2 regions of the Citrobacter sp. ANG330 genome follow, and region 1 is predicted to be linked to the other one. Evidence: predicted binding sites of a transcription regulator. Region 1 holds the regulator's gene; the other holds the start of a gene.
What was found. The regulator LexA, encoded in region 1, represses DNA repair genes until DNA is damaged. The targets are predictions, from matches to a motif close to TNCTGTATGTACATACAGNA.
Positions count from the first base shown of each region.

Region 2: sbmC (DNA gyrase inhibitor SbmC) is a predicted target of LexA. The motif match lies at 3,734-3,753, and genes of this name have one in related genera.

Region 1 covers NZ_JASJUI010000009.1:55,201-63,537, reverse strand. The annotation lists gene QNN88_RS18075 (conjugal transfer protein TraF) at 1-549, opposite strand, end outside; gene zur (zinc uptake transcriptional repressor Zur) at 831-1,346, shown strand; gene QNN88_RS18065 (CsbD family protein) at 1,432-1,641, opposite strand; gene dinF (MATE family efflux transporter DinF) at 1,773-3,098, opposite strand; gene lexA (transcriptional repressor LexA) at 3,184-3,792, opposite strand; gene QNN88_RS18050 (diacylglycerol kinase) at 3,915-4,283, opposite strand; gene plsB (glycerol-3-phosphate 1-O-acyltransferase PlsB) at 4,454-6,874, shown strand; gene ubiA (4-hydroxybenzoate octaprenyltransferase) at 6,990-7,862, opposite strand; gene ubiC (chorismate lyase) at 7,875-8,337, opposite strand, start outside.
Region 2 covers NZ_JASJUI010000001.1:563,592-571,928, reverse strand. The annotation lists gene tsuA (thiosulfate utilization transporter TsuA/YeeE) at 1-532, shown strand, start outside; gene tsuB (thiosulfate utilization sulfurtransferase TsuB/YeeD) at 548-775, shown strand; gene sbcB (exodeoxyribonuclease I) at 811-2,235, opposite strand; gene dacD (serine-type D-Ala-D-Ala carboxypeptidase DacD) at 2,475-3,647, shown strand; gene sbmC (DNA gyrase inhibitor SbmC) at 3,770-4,243, shown strand; gene QNN88_RS02945 (FUSC family protein) at 4,369-5,427, shown strand; gene QNN88_RS02940 (DUF496 family protein) at 5,587-5,922, shown strand; gene QNN88_RS02935 (L-threonine kinase) at 5,958-6,824, opposite strand; gene QNN88_RS02930 (acetate/propionate family kinase) at 6,916-8,130, opposite strand; gene pduV (propanediol utilization protein PduV) at 8,115-8,337, opposite strand, start outside.

The DNA of each region.
Region 1 (8,337 bases):
GCGCAGATAGTCAATATCACCCTGATCAATGGATGAACTGACCCGTCCATGCGCGTAGCCTTTCGCCACGAAAGCCAGGGAAAGCGTCTCATTGGGAATGCTCACCGCCAGACCCGCCCCTGCACTGGCGCGTGCCGTTTTCCCTTTCAGGTATTCGAGTTCATCAGCAAGATCGCGTGCCGCGCCCTGAAACTGATTCAACACGCCGCGAGGATTGAGCAAAACGTCCTGCGGCGTCAGATTATCAACCACATCATCGTAGTAATCGATTTTGTCGCTGATCTCATCAATTTCATCCTGAAGATTATCTTTGTCGGTGATTTGTGCACCGACCGCCGGAAGAATCACGGTAACACTGTCTTCAGGCTTCGCTTTCGCCAGCAACGCCGGGTTAATGAGGACCCCGCTGCCATAATTTGCCGACGCCACGCCCGTTCCGCCCATCGCATCGTTACGCGCTTCCGCCCAGGTATTCGCCGCGTTCGCCTGGTGTGAAACCAGGAACGAGACCGCAATTGCCACCACCGAAAAATTAAAATTTTTATTCACAGTAAGCCTATTTTATTTGCAGGTGAAATAATGCCTCAGCCAGTATCAGCGCGGCTGAGTAGGACTATTGCTGTGATAAAATGGATAAAGATGACGCTATTCGCTCCATGCAGAACTTGCTGGAACGCTTTTGTTATGTGACAGCCATCAATATGTATAGAAGAGAATGCGAAACAGGGAAAGATTAGCAGGCGATTTATCGTGCCGGGGAGGAACTCGGCGTTTCTCCCATAACATGATAAAGTGAGGGTTTTCTTATCCCACACAATCCGAGGTGCCTGATGGAAAAGACCACAACGCAAGAGTTGCTGGCGCAAGCTGAAAAACTGTGCGCGCAACGCAATGTGCGCCTGACCCCACAGCGCCTCGAAGTGTTGCGTCTGATGAGCCTGCAAGAAGGGGCGATTAGCGCTTACGATCTGCTGGATTTACTGCGTGAATCAGAACCGCAGGCCAAGCCGCCAACGGTCTATCGCGCACTGGATTTCCTGCTTGAACAAGGGTTTGTACATAAGGTCGAATCCACCAACAGCTATGTTTTGTGCTATCTGTTCGATCAGCCAACCCATACTTCTGCGATGTTTATCTGCGACCGCTGCGGTGCAGTGAAGGAAGAGTGTGCGGAAGGCGTGGAAGACATTATGCATACGCTGGCGGCGAAGATGGGATTTGCCCTGCGCCACAATGTGATTGAAGCACATGGATTATGTTCAGCGTGCGTGGAAGTTGAGGCTTGTCGTCACCCTGACGAGTGTCAGCACGATCATACCATTCAGGTGAAAAAGAAACCGCGCTAACAATCTGAGCGGCAAACGCTGCCGCTCAAAGCATTAAAGCAAACAGTGGGGAGTACATCCTTGTACTTTTCGGGCAGGAGTCGATTTACCAGCGGTAGTCGTTACGGGTTTCCCAGTCACCGACCTCTTTTTCCGCCTGATCTTTTGCGTAGCCGTAACGTTCCTGGATTTTACCTACCAGTTGGTCACGTTTACCTTCAATGACCGTCATATCATCGTCGGTCAGTTTGCCCCATTGCTCTTTCACTTTACCTTTGAGTTGCTTCCAGTTACCACCGGCTTCGTCTTTATTCATCATAAAGTCCTCTTCATTAGGTTGTGAATAGCGAGTCTGTATCATCCAACGTCGTTACGTTTTCTGCTGGACGTGATATTAAGTGTAGTCAGGGATTCTGGGTTCGATTCACTATTCAGAATTTTTAACCGTTACGCTGCCGAAAACCAGGTGCCGTTTCGCCAGTGGCGCCGCCAGATGAAGGCTAAAGAGAGGCCACGCAGCGCCAGAAATACCGCCAGCGCCAGCCACAAACCATGATTCCCCAGCGCGGGTAACGCCAATAGCGTCAGCGCAAATCCGGCAGCAGCTACCGCCATGCTGTTGCGCATTTCAGCCGCCCGCGTGGCACCGATAAACATGCCATCCAGCAGATAGCACCAGACGCCGACCAGAGGCAAAATCACCTGCCAGAGCAGATAGCGATCGGCCAGTTGCTGGATTTGCGGCAGTGAGGTGAGCAACGCGACAATCTGTTCGCCCGCCAGCAGATAGACCAGTGAAAACAGGAGCGCCACAATGCCGGACTGGCGGCACGCCGCCCGCCAGACTTCCAGTAACTGACTGCCGTCGCGAGCGCCATAAGCCTGGCCGGAATGCGCTTCCACGGCGTAGGCAAAGCCATCCAATGCATAAGCCGTAAACGTCAGCAACGTCATGAGCACGGCGTTGACGGCGATGATATCGCTGCCAAGCCTTGCGCCAAGTACAGTGATAGCGCCAAAGCAGAGTTGCAGAAGCAACGAACGCAGCATGATGTCGCGATTGAGCGCCAGAAGCCGGCGAATATTCCCGCGCCAGGCCTGTTTGAGCATGGAAAATGAAACACCGCGCAGACGCAGCACCTTACGTACCATCAACAGACCGATCAGCAACGTCGCATATTCTGCGATCACCGTTGCCAGTGCGGCCCCTTGCACGTTCATGTGCAGCCCCATCACCAGCCAGAGATCGAGCACAATGTTCAGGATATTGCCAACAACCAGCAGGATCACCGGCGCACGCGCATACTGTACGCCCAGTAACCAGCCGAGCAGGACCAGATTCGCCAGCGAGGCTGGAGCGCTCAGCCAGCGAATCGCCAGAAACCGCCGGGCCTGCTCCAGCACCGCTTCACTACCGCCGACAATGTGCAGCGCCAGGTCAATAATCGGCGTGCGAAACAGTGCAATCAAGGCTCCCGCGCCCAGCGCCAGAATCAGCGGTTGTACCAGCGCACGCGCCAGCGCCTGAGGATCCTTCGCACCGAACGCCTGCGCCGTCAGTCCGGTAGTGCTCATGCGTAAAAAGAGCAACAGCATGAACAGAAAACTGGTTGCGGTTGCGCCTACTGCCACACCGCCGAGATAGACGGGGCTGTCCAGATGTCCAATGACCGCCGTATCCACCAGTCCCAGCAACGGAACCGTAATATTGGAGAAAATCATGGGTAAGGCGAGGCGCCAGAGTGCTTTGTCAGCAGAAGCAAAAAACGGCATGGAGACGAGCCTGAGAAGAGGTCATAACGAGAGTGGTGAGAGTGCCGGATAACGGCGTAAACGCCTTATCCGGCCTACAGAAATACTACAGCCATTCACCATTACGGATGACGCCAACGGCCAATCCTTCGATGGTAAAATTCTGTTCGCGAAGGTCAACCAGGATCGGTTTAAATTCGCTGTTTTCGGGCAGCAGTTCTACTTTATTGCCCTGTTTTTTCAGGCGCTTGACCGTCACTTCGTCATCGATACGCGCCACCACCACCTGGCCGTTACGCACGTCCTGGGTTTTGTGTACCGCCAGCAAATCGCCATCCATAATGCCGATGTCTTTCATCGACATTCCGCTGACGCGCAGCAGGAAATCGGCATTCGGCTTAAACAGCGACGGATCAACCTGATAATGGCCTTCGATGTGCTGCTGTGCCAGCAGCGGTTCACCCGCCGCTACGCGACCGATGAGCGGTAAGCCCTCTTCTTCTTCCTGCAACAGTCGAATGCCGCGTGAAGCGCCAGAGACGATTTCAATCGCACCTTTACGCGCCAGCGCTTTCAGGTGTTCTTCAGCCGCGTTTGGGGAACGGAACCCCAAACGCTGCGCGATCTCCGCACGCGTCGGTGGCATACCTGTCTGGCTGATGTGATCCCGAATGAGATCAAACACCTCTTGTTGCCTGGCCGTTAACGCTTTCATTCCGCCCCCTGGGTGTATATACAGTTATGCTGTGAGTATATACAGCTAAAGGTGATTTTGGAACCACAAACTGCACATTCAACAGCAGATTTAACCGGTTATGGAATCAGGGTCGAAAAACCTTAGCGAAAATGTGACCACAGCAGGAGACCCCAGGTGATCAACGCCACAATGATTGAGAGCAGCACCGCAGCCGATCCCATATCTTTAGCGCGACCAGAGAGCTCGTGATAATCAGAGCCGATACGGTCCACCACGGCCTCAATGGCGCTGTTGAGAATTTCAACAATCATGACCAGCATGACGGAGCCTATCAGCAGTACGCGCGTAATGGCATCCACATCCAGCCAGCAGGCGACCGCCACGGCCAACAACACCGCTATGCTTTCCTGACGGAACGCCGCCTCGTTAATCCACGCGGCGCGAAAACCTTTCCAGGAATAGCCTGCCGCTTTGATAATTCGGGTGAATCCAGTGGTATTATTAGCCATTAAAAGAACCTTTTTACATTATTGGCGTCAATGACATTGTCTTGTTAACTCATGTGATTCGAGTAACGGCAACGCGGCGCGAAGTATGACGGGATACACCAGAAATTCACATGACTTTCTGATATCCTTGCATCGCAATTGCATTATTAACCAGAGGCTTTACATCGTTTATGTCCGGCTGGCCACGAATTTACTACAAAATCCTGAATTTACCATTAAGCGTACTGGTAAAAAGTAAGTCTATTCCGGCAGATCCTGCCCCGGAATTGGGACTCGATACCTCTCGTCCAATTATGTACGTTTTACCGTACAACTCCAAAGCGGACTTGCTGACCCTGCGAGCGCAATGTCTGGCGCACGATCTCCCCGACCCGTTAGAGCCGCTGGAGATCGATGGCACACAGTTGCCGCGCTATGTGTTCATTCACGGCGGTCCGCGTGTCTTCACTTATTACACGCCGAAAGAAGAGTCCATCAAGCTGTTCCATAACTATCTCGACCTGCACCGCAGCAACCCGGATCTGGATGTGCAAATGGTGCCGGTATCGGTGATGTTTGGACGCTCTCCGGGCCGTGAAAAAGGTGAAGTGAACCCGCCGCTGCGCATGCTTAACGGCATACAGAAGTTCTTTGCCGTCTCCTGGCTTGGCCGCGACAGCTTTGTCCGCTTCTCGCCTTCCGTCTCTCTGCGCCGAATGGCCGATGAGCACGGCACGGATAAAACCATCGCGCAGAAACTGGCGCGCGTGGCGCGTATGCACTTCGCCCGTCAGCGCCTGGCCGCTGTGGGGCCGCGCCTGCCTGCGCGTCAGGATCTCTTCAACAAGCTGCTGGCGTCCAAAGCAATTGCCCGTGCGGTAGAAGATGAAGCGCGCAGCAAAAAAATCTCCCATGAAAAGGCGCAGCAAAACGCGATTGCGCTGATGGAAGAGATCGCCGCCAACTTCTCTTACGAGATGATTCGCCTGACCGACCGTATTCTGGGCTTCACCTGGAACCGGCTGTATCAGGGGATTAACGTTCACAACGCGGAGCGCGTCCGGCAACTGGCGCACGACGGGCACGAAATTGTCTATGTGCCCTGCCACCGCAGCCATATGGACTATCTGCTGCTTTCGTACGTGTTATACCACCAGGGGCTGGTGCCGCCGCACATCGCTGCAGGTATCAACCTGAACTTCTGGCCGGCAGGTCCGATCTTCCGCCGCCTGGGCGCCTTCTTTATTCGTCGTACCTTTAAGGGCAATAAGCTCTATTCCACGGTTTTCCGTGAGTATCTGGGCGAACTGTTCAGTCGTGGCTACTCGGTTGAATACTTTGTCGAAGGCGGGCGTTCCCGTACCGGTCGTCTGCTGGATCCGAAAACCGGCACGCTGTCGATGACCATTCAGGCGATGTTGCGCGGCGGCACCCGTCCGATCACCCTGGTGCCGATTTACATCGGTTACGAACACGTGATGGAAGTGGGAACCTATGCCAAAGAGCTGCGCGGCGCGACTAAAGAGAAAGAAAGCCTGCCGCAGATGCTGCGTGGCCTGAGCAAGCTGCGTAATCTCGGCCAGGGCTACGTTAACTTTGGCGAGCCGATGCCGCTGATGACGTACCTGAATCACCACGTGCCGGAGTGGCGCGAGTCAATCGATCCTATCGAAGCAATACGTCCGGCCTGGCTGACGCCAACGGTAAACGGGATTGCAGCAGAGCTGATGGTGCGTATTAACAACGCGGGTGCGGCGAACGCCATGAACCTGTGTTGCACCGCGCTGTTAGCCTCTCGCCAGCGTTCGCTGACCCGCGAGCAGTTGACGGAACAACTCAACTGCTATTTGGATCTGATGCGCAATGTGCCGTATTCCACCGACTCCACGGTCCCATCTGTCAGCGCCAGCGATCTTATCGATCATGCGCTACAAATGAACAAGTTTGAAGTCGAGAAGGATACCATTGGCGATATCATCATTCTGCCGCGCGAGCAGGCGGTTCTGATGACCTACTATCGCAATAACATCGCGCATATGCTGGTGCTGCCGTCACTGATGGCGGCGATCGTCACCCAGCATCGTCATATTTCCCGCGAAGCGTTACTGGAACACGTTGACGTGCTGTATCCGATGCTGAAAGCCGAGCTATTCCTGCGCTGGGAGCGCGATGAACTGGCTGGCGTGATTGATGCCCTGGCAGCAGAGATGCAGCGTCAGGGGCTGATAACGGTTCAGGATGCAGAACTGCATATCAACCCGGCTCATTCCCGTACGCTGCAACTGCTGGCCGCAGGGGCGCGCGAAACACTGCAGCGTTATGCCATCACCTTCTGGCTGCTGAGCGCCAACCCGTCGATTAACCGCGGGACGCTGGAGAAAGAGAGCCGCACCGTGGCGCAGCGTCTGTCCGTGTTGCACGGCATTAACGCACCGGAATTCTTCGACAAGGCGGTGTTCAGCTCACTGGTGCTGACCCTGCGTGACGAGGGTTACATCAGCGATACCGGCAATGCGGAGCCGGGCGAAACGATGAAGGTGTATCAGATGCTGGCGGAACTGATCACGTCGGATGTACGCCTCACCATCGAGAGCGCAACGCAGAGCGAGTAATGCAGAGAAAAGCCGGTCAAGATGACCGGCTTTTTTATGTCAGATTGCCGGATGGCGGCGTTCCGCCTGATCCGGCCTACAGTTTGGTAAGCGCAGCGCCATCGGGCAAGATGCTTTATAAATGCCAGTAACTCATCGCCAGACCGATAAACAACACCAGCCCGACGTAGTTATTATTCATAAACGCTTTAAAGCAGGCTTCGCGCTCGCGGTTGGCAATCAGTTTCTGTTGATAAACAAACAGCGCGCCAGCGACCAGCACAGACCAGTAATAACCCAGCCCCAGACCATTCAGCCAGCCGATCAGCGCCATCAGCGCCATCACGCCCACCTGTAAAATACCGATGATCAGCTTGTCATGTTCGCCAAACAGAATGGCGGTCGATTTAATGCCGATTTTCAGATCGTCATCGCGGTCAACCATCGCGTATTGGGTATCGTAGGCCACCGCCCACAGAATGTTTGCCAGGAACATCAGCCAGCAGCTCAACGGCACCGACTCACTCACCGCCGCAAAGGCCATCGGGATTGACCAGCCAAACGCCGCCCCCAGCACCACCTGCGGCAGGTGGGTGTAACGCTTCATAAACGGATAGACCCACGCCAGAGCCAGTGCTGCAACCGACAGCAATATGGTCATGGTGTTGAGCGTTAATACCAGCAGAAAAGCGAGCAGTACCAGCACCACAAACAGTGTCCGGGCCTCTTTTTCCGTCACCGCGCCGCTGGGCAACGGGCGGTTCGCCGTGCGTTTAACATGCCCGTCGAATTTGCGATCGGCATAGTCATTGACCACGCACCCAGCGGCACGCATCAGCCAGACTCCAGCGACAAACACCGCCAGAATCCACAGTTGGGGGACGCCAGGGGTTGCCACCCATAACGCCCACAGCGTTGGCCAGAGCAACAACAAGGCGCCGATGGGCTTATCCGTACGCATCAAGCGGTGAAACGCCAGTAGCTTATTCTGCGTCAGACTCCACTCCATTTTATTTTCCTCTTAGTACAACGGCGATGCAGGTAAAAACAGTTCGGTCAGCATCAGCGGCTTACCGCTCAAACGTAGTCGGGAACGGCGTCCCCACAGTCCCGCATCACAACCAATCTCAATAAAATCTCGGGTCAACGTCGATGATGTAAACAGATAACGCCCCAGCGGGGTCTTGCCCAAATTTTGTAAGGCAAGTTCGGGGCCAGACAGCGTGGATTCAGGCACCACGGTTCGTCCGGCTAACCAGGGTTCACTATCGGCACAGAGCAAGATTTCGCGCAGCCAGTAGCGGGATTCTTTTGGCAGTCGCGTTAGCTCTTCCACCACGTCGTTTTGACCGACAAAACCTTCCCTGATCAGTGTCACAGTGACCCGTTTTCCCTGCTGCTCAAAACGTTTTGTCATGGAATCTTCCAGTAGCAGCCAGTCGAGCTGTTCTGGGTCCAGAGCGGGGATCTCTTCAAAATAGCGC
Region 2 (8,337 bases), on a different contig from region 1:
GCTGAAAGTCGCCTCTTTACCGCCGCGTCGTACCGGGCTTGCACATATTCTGTTTGAAAAACGCTGGCATCCGTTCGTGACGGCGGTACTGATTGGCCTTATCGCGCTGCTGGCCTGGCCGCTGAGCGAAGCCACCGGGCGGATGTTTGGGCTCGGGATCACCTCGCCGACAGCTAACATTTTGCAGTTCCTGGTGGCGGGAGACAGCAAATTCCTCAACTGGGGCGTGTTCCTGGTGCTGGGTATTTTCCTCGGCTCGTTCATCGCGGCAAAAGCCAGTCGTGAATTCCGCGTGCGGGCCGCCGATGCAGCAACCACGTTGCGCAGCGGCTTCGGTGGCTTACTGATGGGGTTCGGCGCCAGTATTGCCGGTGGCTGCTCTATCGGTAATGGGCTGGTGATGACGGCGATGATGACCTGGCAGGGCTGGATTGGCCTGGTATTTATGATCCTCGGCGTCTGGACCGCGTCGTGGATTGTGTTTGTTCGACCGCAGCGTAAAGCCCGTCTGGCAACCGCTGCGGCAAATTAAGCGTAAGGATTAATGATGGCGATTAAAAAACTGGACGTGGTCACGCAGGTTTGCCCGTTTCCACTGATTGAAGCAAAAGCCGCGCTGGCTGAAATGGCGAGCGGTGACGAACTGGTGATTGAGTTTGACTGCACCCAGGCGACCGAAGCGATCCCTCAGTGGGCGGCGGAAGAAGGGCATGCGATTACGGATTATCAGCAGGTTGGCGATGCCGCCTGGAGCATCACCGTTCAGAAAGCGTGATAACAGGCCCTCCGCCGTGGCGCGGAGGGCGAATCTCAGACGATCTCTTCCGCGTACTGCCACAGCGCCTTCAGCAGCGTCTGCTTCTCTTTATCATCCGCATATTCCTGATACAACATCTGCAACTCGTCGGCGTAGCGCTGTAAATATTCCGGCGTAAAGACCTGGCGGCGATGTTCCAGCCAGCGCTGTTGCTCTGCTTCATCCAGCGTGCCGGGGTAATTACGCGCCCGGTAGTTGAACAGCAGTTTCTCAATACGTGGATCGACAAAGGTAATATCCAGCGCCGGCAGGTTTTGCGGATCGGTTTCCAGCACTATCTTCATTGCCGCACGGTCAGCATCGCTAAAGAAGCCGTTATAAAGTTGGGCATCAACGTTGTCGGACGGCGTGAATGGTTCGGCTTCGGCAAAGATGGCGACCACTTTGTCACGCACCTGCGGATTTTCACGCAGAACTTTCAGATTATCGAGACAGTGCTGGCGATTAATCCCCAGACGATCGGCATCTTGCGGGCGCAGCGTGTTCGCCTGTGCCAGCACCGGGCATTTGTTGATATGTACCAGCTTCAGCGGCACGGCGGCGTTATCGCCCAGATCGGCTTTGGCGGTGTACAGACGTTCACGCAGGGTGTCGCTGTCCAGTTCCAGCAGCGGCGAAATATCCCCGGCTAAATCCACCATAATCACCGCGTTACGGTTATCCGGATGCCACGCCAGCGGCGCAACCCAACTGGTGTTGCCGCGCCATGCGCCAAACATGCCGGAGACATGCACCAGCGGCTTCATTTGCGGCACATCAATCAACGCGGCCAGCTTGTGTTTGCTACGGTGTGTATAGAGATACTCAAACAGACGCGGCTGCTGTGCCTTCACCCGTTGTGCCATCGCAATGGTGGCGTACACATCCGCCATCGCATCGTGCGCATTGCTGTGTTCGATACCGTTCGCTTTCGTCAGATGCTCCAGGCGAAAACTGGGAAGACCCTCGTCATTTTCCGGCCAGTTGATGCCTTCCGGGCGAAGGGCGTAGCAGGCACGCATCACATCGAGCAGATCCCAGCGCGAATTATCATGCTGCCAGCTCCAGGCATAAGGATCGTAGAAGTTGCGATACAGTACGTTACGAGTGACTTCGTCGTCGAAACGTACGTTGTTGTAACCGATGATGCAGGTGTTGGGCACGGTAAACAGCGCGTGGATCCGCGCAGCAAACGCAGCTTCATTCTCGCCTTTCTCACGCGCTTCCTGGGGGGTTATCCCGGTGACCATCACCGCGCCTGGCTGGGGCAAATAGTCGTCCGCCGGTTTGCAGTAAAAGACCTCAGGCTCGCCGATGACGTTGAACTCGCTGTCGGTCCGCAGGGCGGCAAATTGCGCAGGCCTGTCGAGCGCCGGATGCGTGCCAAAGGTTTCGTAATCGTGAAAGAGAAAGGTGGGTTGCTGCTTGCCGTCATTCATAAATAAGTGGGTTCCGTGACTTCTGGTTACGCGCTGCCTCGACAGCACAGAGTAGCAAAGTTCGGCGAGGTAATCAGCCAGACCCGCAGAGAAGAAACAAAGAAAGTGAGTGAGGATAAGTTGCGGTGGATCAATCAGACAGGAGATAACGTGCTGTAAGTCACATTTCCTTGCAATTAATCCCTGTTCGTTTATCAAGAATTCCGTAAAAAGGACGGCTCTTTTGTATACCTGAGGACATGCTGTTGAAACCCCGTCTGTTTATTGCCGCTTCTTTACTCGCGATGCATCTCTCTTCTGCCCTTGCTGCCGGTACGGCTGACTTTGCGCCACCACCACCGGTCATCGAAGCCAGCTCCTGGGTGCTAATGGATTACACTACGGGGCAAATTCTCACGGCGGGTAATGAGCATCAGCAGCGCAATCCTGCCAGCCTGACCAAGCTGATGACCGGTTACGTGGTCGATCGCGCCATTGACAGCCATCGCATCACACCCGATGACATCGTGACGGTGGGGCGCGACGCGTGGGCAAAGGATAATCCGGTTTTTGTTGGCTCTTCGCTGATGTTCCTGAAGGAAGGCGATCGGGTTTCCGTGCGCGATTTAAGCCGTGGGCTGATTGTTGATTCCGGTAACGACGCCTGCGTAGCGCTGGCGGATTACATCGCCGGTGGGCAGCCGCAGTTTGTCGCGATGATGAATAATTACGTGAAGAAGCTCAATCTGCAGGATACCCATTTTGAAACGGTTCACGGTCTGGATGCACCCGGCCAGCACAGTTCAGCTTACGATCTGGCGGTATTGTCGCGGGCGATCATTCACGGTGAGCCGGCGTTTTATCACATGTACAGTGAGAAAAGCCTCACCTGGAACGGCATTACCCAGCAAAACCGTAACGGACTGCTGTGGGACAAAACCCTGAACGTGGATGGGCTGAAAACCGGGCACACCTCAGGCGCGGGGTTCAATTTGATTGCTTCTGCGGTGGACGGTCAGCGCCGGCTGATTGCCGTGGTGATGGGGGCGAATAGCCCAAAAGGGCGCGAGGATCAGGCACGCAAACTGCTGCGCTGGGGACAACAACATTTCGACACGGTGCAAATCCTGCGCAGCGGAAAACAGGTTGGGATGGAGCGCATCTGGTACGGCGATAAAGAGAACATCGCGTTGGGTACGGAACACGATTTCTGGATGGCCCTGCCGAAGGCGGAACTGCCGAACATCAAAGCGAAGTACATTCTGGATAAGAAGGAACTGGAAGCCCCACTTGCCGCGCATCAACGGGTCGGGGAAATTGAACTCTACGACCGCGACAAACTGGTCGCCCACTGGCCTCTGGTGACGCTGGAGGCGGTGGGTAAGGGCGGCGTTTTCTCCCGTCTGAGTGATTATTTTCATCATAAAGCCTGACGATTTCTGGCAGGAGACTGGCAGGAATTCGGCTCTGCTCACATAATAATCACAAATTTCTTGTGGCTTTTATTTGGGCGTAGTTACACTGTATATAAATACAGTGTAACAATGGAGGCAACATGAACTACGAGATCAGAAACGCAGAGAAGCGCACCGTTGCAGGTTTCCACCTGGTGGGCCCGTGGGAGCAAACGGTGAAACAAGGCTTCGATCAGCTGATGATGTGGGTGGATGGCAAACAGGTTGTGGCGCAGGAGTGGATCGCCGTTTACTTCGACAATCCGGATGAAGTGCCCGCCGAAAAATTGCGCTGTAGTACGGTCGTTTCTGTGCCCGCTGATTTTGTCATACCGGAAAACAGCGAAGGCGTGACGCTCAGCGAAATCGAAGGCGGTCAATATGCGACGGCGGTTGCGCGCGTCGACAATAATGATTTTGCGACGCCGTGGAATCTGTTTTTCAATAGCCTGATGCAGGACAAGTCATATGAAATGGCGTGCAAACCCTGCTTTGAAGTCTATCTGAATAACGGTTGCGAGGACGGTTACTGGGATATCGAGATGTATATTGCAGTGCAACCTGCCATGAAGTAAGCATAAAACCAGGCGGACCGGCGATGAGCGACTACGCTTAGCGAGATGGCCTGTCCGCCACAGTGATCTTCTGTGCGGAAAAACAGGTACAATCTGCTTTTGTCTTTGCCTGACGGAGTGCATAAGTGCGTGCCGACAAGTCACTGAGTCCATTTGAGATCCGCCTGTATCGCCATTACCGCGTTGTGCATGGTATTCGCATCGCGCTGGCGTTCATCCTGACCTTTTTACTTGTTCGCCTGTTTGACATTCCGGAAGGGACATGGCCCTTGATTACTCTGGTGGTGATCATGGGGCCCATTTCGTTCTGGGGGAACGTGGTTCCCCGTGCGTATGAGCGGATTGGCGGTACGATCCTCGGGTCTGTTCTGGGTCTGGTGGCGCTGCGTCTTGAGCTATTCTCATTGCCGCTGATGCTGCTCTGGTGTGCGGTGGCCATGTTTCTGTGCGGATGGCTCGCGTTAGGGAAAAAACCGTATCAGGCGCTCTTGATTGGCATCACGCTGGCCGTTGTGGTGGGCGCGCCCGCTGGCGATATGGAGACCGCACTCTGGCGCGGTGGCGATGTCATTCTGGGTTCGCTCCTCGCGATGCTGTTCACCGGCATCTGGCCGCAGCGCGCCTTCATTCACTGGCGCATCCAACTGGCACACTGCGTGACGGCCTATAACCGGGTGTATCAGGCTGCGCTATCGCCCAATTTACTCGAACGCCCGCGTCTGGAAAAACATCTGCAACAGTTGCTGAGCGACGTGGTGAAAATGCGTGGCCTTATTACGCCGGCGAGCAAAGAGACACGTATCCAAAAATCCATTTTCGAAGCCATTCAGACCATCAATCGCAATCTGGTCTGCATGCTCGAATTGCAGATCAATGCGCTGTGGGCGACCCGTGAAAGCCATTTCGTCATGCTCAACGCCCATACGCTGCGGGAAACACAGCAAATAACCCAGCAGGCGCTCCTGACGATTGCCCATGCGCTGTTTGAAGGTAATCCGCAGCCGATTCTCGCGAACAGCGAAAAACTGAACGAGACCGTTAACGAGCTGCGCACGCTGATCCGTCAGCACGATGAGCACAATGTGGCTGAAACGCCGATTCATGGCTATGTCTGGCTAAGCCTGGAAACCGCCCGTCAACTGGAGCTGCTGTCGCATCTTATCTGCCGCGCACTGCGCAAATAAAAAGCGGATAAGGAGAATACGACGGGGTTGCTTCGATTCAGCAAGGAATAAGGGTATGATGGCGATAAGAATGAAGCCATTGTCATTTGTGGCTACGAAAAGTAATGTTAGCCCTATCGTTTAAACGAATCCGACTCTCACATTATTAGGGGTGTAAAAATGGAAACTACCAAGCCATCTTTCCAGGACGTGCTGGAATTTGTCCGTCTGTTCCGTCGTAAAAACAAACTGCAGCGTGAAATCCAGGACGTTGAGAAAAAGATCCGTGATAACCAGAAACGTGTTCTGCTGCTGGACAACCTGAGCGATTATATTAAGCCGGGCATGAGCGTTGAAGCTATTCAGGGCATCATCGCCAGCATGAAAAGCGACTATGAAGATCGCGTGGATGACTACATCATCAAAAATGCGGAGATCTCCAAAGAACGTCGCGACATCTCCAAAAAGCTGAAAGCGATGGGCGAAATGAAAAACGGCGACGCGAAAGCAGAGTAACGTTTTGCCCGCAGTGAGGATCCGTTATGCGATCCTCACTGAGGTTGTACGCCACCGCTGACCATCCGCAATAAGTGCTGTTCCGGCCAGTGTTCGGTCAGTTGGTTTCTCGTCAGTAGCCACTTAACGTACTCCACATCGTGTCGCTGCCTGTCGAGCATCAGTCCGACGACGCTGCCGCTGTGCGCCACGTTCACGCCGTATAAATCACACTCTTCAACCAGCGACAATAGCGCGTCGAAATCCGGTTTCGGCAACAGCATCTGGCTGGCGATGGCGCTCAGCGTCGCGGCTTCTCCCATCCGATAAGGATTCTGCTGCGCACAGGCTTCCTGCACTTTTTCCCATGCTCGCTTCAGCGCAGGCGCGCCAGCCTGCAAACCGGCTTGCCGGGGAATGCGGTGATAATCTGCGGTGCGTAAGGTTTGCGGGCTTTCCAGCACGAGGAGATCAAGCGCTGGTTGAGAATGACAGGGAATTTGCGTTGACGCGTCGTTGTGGTCAAACAGCGTCAGTTGCTGAAAAACGGTGCTGTCAGTGGGTTCCAGCGAGACGCAAAGCTGCGCGAGCGTAGTTTCATCCAGTTCATGGCCCAGATGATGCGCGGTGGCGACGGCGGTCGCGGCGATATCCGCTGTACTGCTGGCCATGCCTTTGGCAATAGGAATGGTTGAATGGATCGAAACACGGATATCCTGGCTCAGGTGAGCGGGGTAGTCCCAGTGTGCAAGAAGTTGGTTAACCATCGCCCGTGAAAGAGGGCGCTCATCGGCTAAAGGGGAACCGGTACTGACCTCAACGGTGCTGTACCAGTCAACCGGGCAGGAGACCAGTTTCTCGCTGCCCATAATCCAGCCCTGAATAAGTTCTCCGCACGATGCGGGGCACTGCGCAACAGCCACGTTATCACCTTTCTGCTCAGCAATCCTGGGCGCATAGTGTCATGGCGATTGCGCTATTACCATGATTTGCCGCAATTTGCGCGGTGCGAACTCAGGCCGACACGGCTAAAGTTTCTGATTCTGCGAGAGCAATCCGCATCACGTCCTGGGCTATCATCAACTCTTCGTTGGTATTGATCACCGCTACTTTAACGAGTGCGTTTTCCGCCTGAATAAAAGTTGCATTCCGTTGGTTTTTCTCTTCGTCTACGATAAGCCCGAGGAAGTGCAGATTCTGGCAGATAGCCGCTCTGGCGCGGGCCGAGTTTTCTCCGATTCCCCCGGTAAACACCAGCGCATCCAGCCCCCCCATCTGCATGATATAGCTGCCAATCGTGGCGCGTATACGCTCCGCAAACAGCGACAGAGCGAGCGTTGCGCGAGGATTTCCGTTGTCGGCGGCCTGCTCAACGTCACGATAATCATGCGAGACGCCTGAAACGCCAAGCAGCCCGGATTCATTGTTCAGCAGATGGTTGAGTTGCTGCGGTGTTTTGCCTTCACGCTGAGCAACCCACGGCAATATGGACGGGTCGATATCCCCGCTGCGGGTACCCATCATCACGCCAGACTGCGGGGTGAAGCCCATTGAGGTATTAACCGACTTGCCGCCTTTAATTGCGCAAATACTGCTGCCGTTGCCCAGATGGCAACACACCACCCGCAATGCGCTGAGCGGTACGCCAAGCTTTTCGGCGAGCGTCGCGCTGACGTACTTATGGCTGGTGCCGTGAAAACCATAGCGGCGGATACCAAACTCAGCGTAATACCGCCACGGAAGTGGATAGATATAGGCAGGTTCTTCCAGCGTTTGATGAAACGCGGTATCGAACACGGCAACCGAGGGCACATCGGGTAGCATCTGGCGAAACACGTTGATGCCGAGCAGGTTTACCGGGTTATGCAAGGGCGCCAGTTCGGCAAGACGCTCAATTTCCGCCAGCGATTCATCGGTCACGCGTACAGAATCTTTAAATGCTTCCCCGCCATGCGCCACACGATGGCCGACACCCTCGATATCCTGCAGGCTGGTGATAATACCGTGGCTGATCAGCATTTCGAGAAGCAGGGTCACCGCCTCGCGGTGATCGGCAACCGGCGTGGTTTGCTGCCATTTTTGATCCTGCGCTTTCAGGGTGATCCCGGCATCCGGCAGGCCGATGCGTTCAATCAGCCCCTGGCACAGCAAATCGCCCTGAGGCATGTCGAGTAACTGAAATTTAAGGGACGAGCTGCCCGCGTTGATCGCCATTATTTTGTGAGACATGAAGGTTCCTTTTTATTCAGAAAGGCAAACAGTTCATCGAGTCCGGACGCGTTGACGGCGCTGGTTACGAACACACGTTGTGCGCCAGCCTGTTCCAGCCAACCGCTGACCTGCGCAATTTTCTGCGGGTCCGCTAAATCTGATTTGGTCACAACGCCGAACGCCGGTCTGTTCATTGGTGCTGTAAAACCGGGGGAGAAAGGTGAC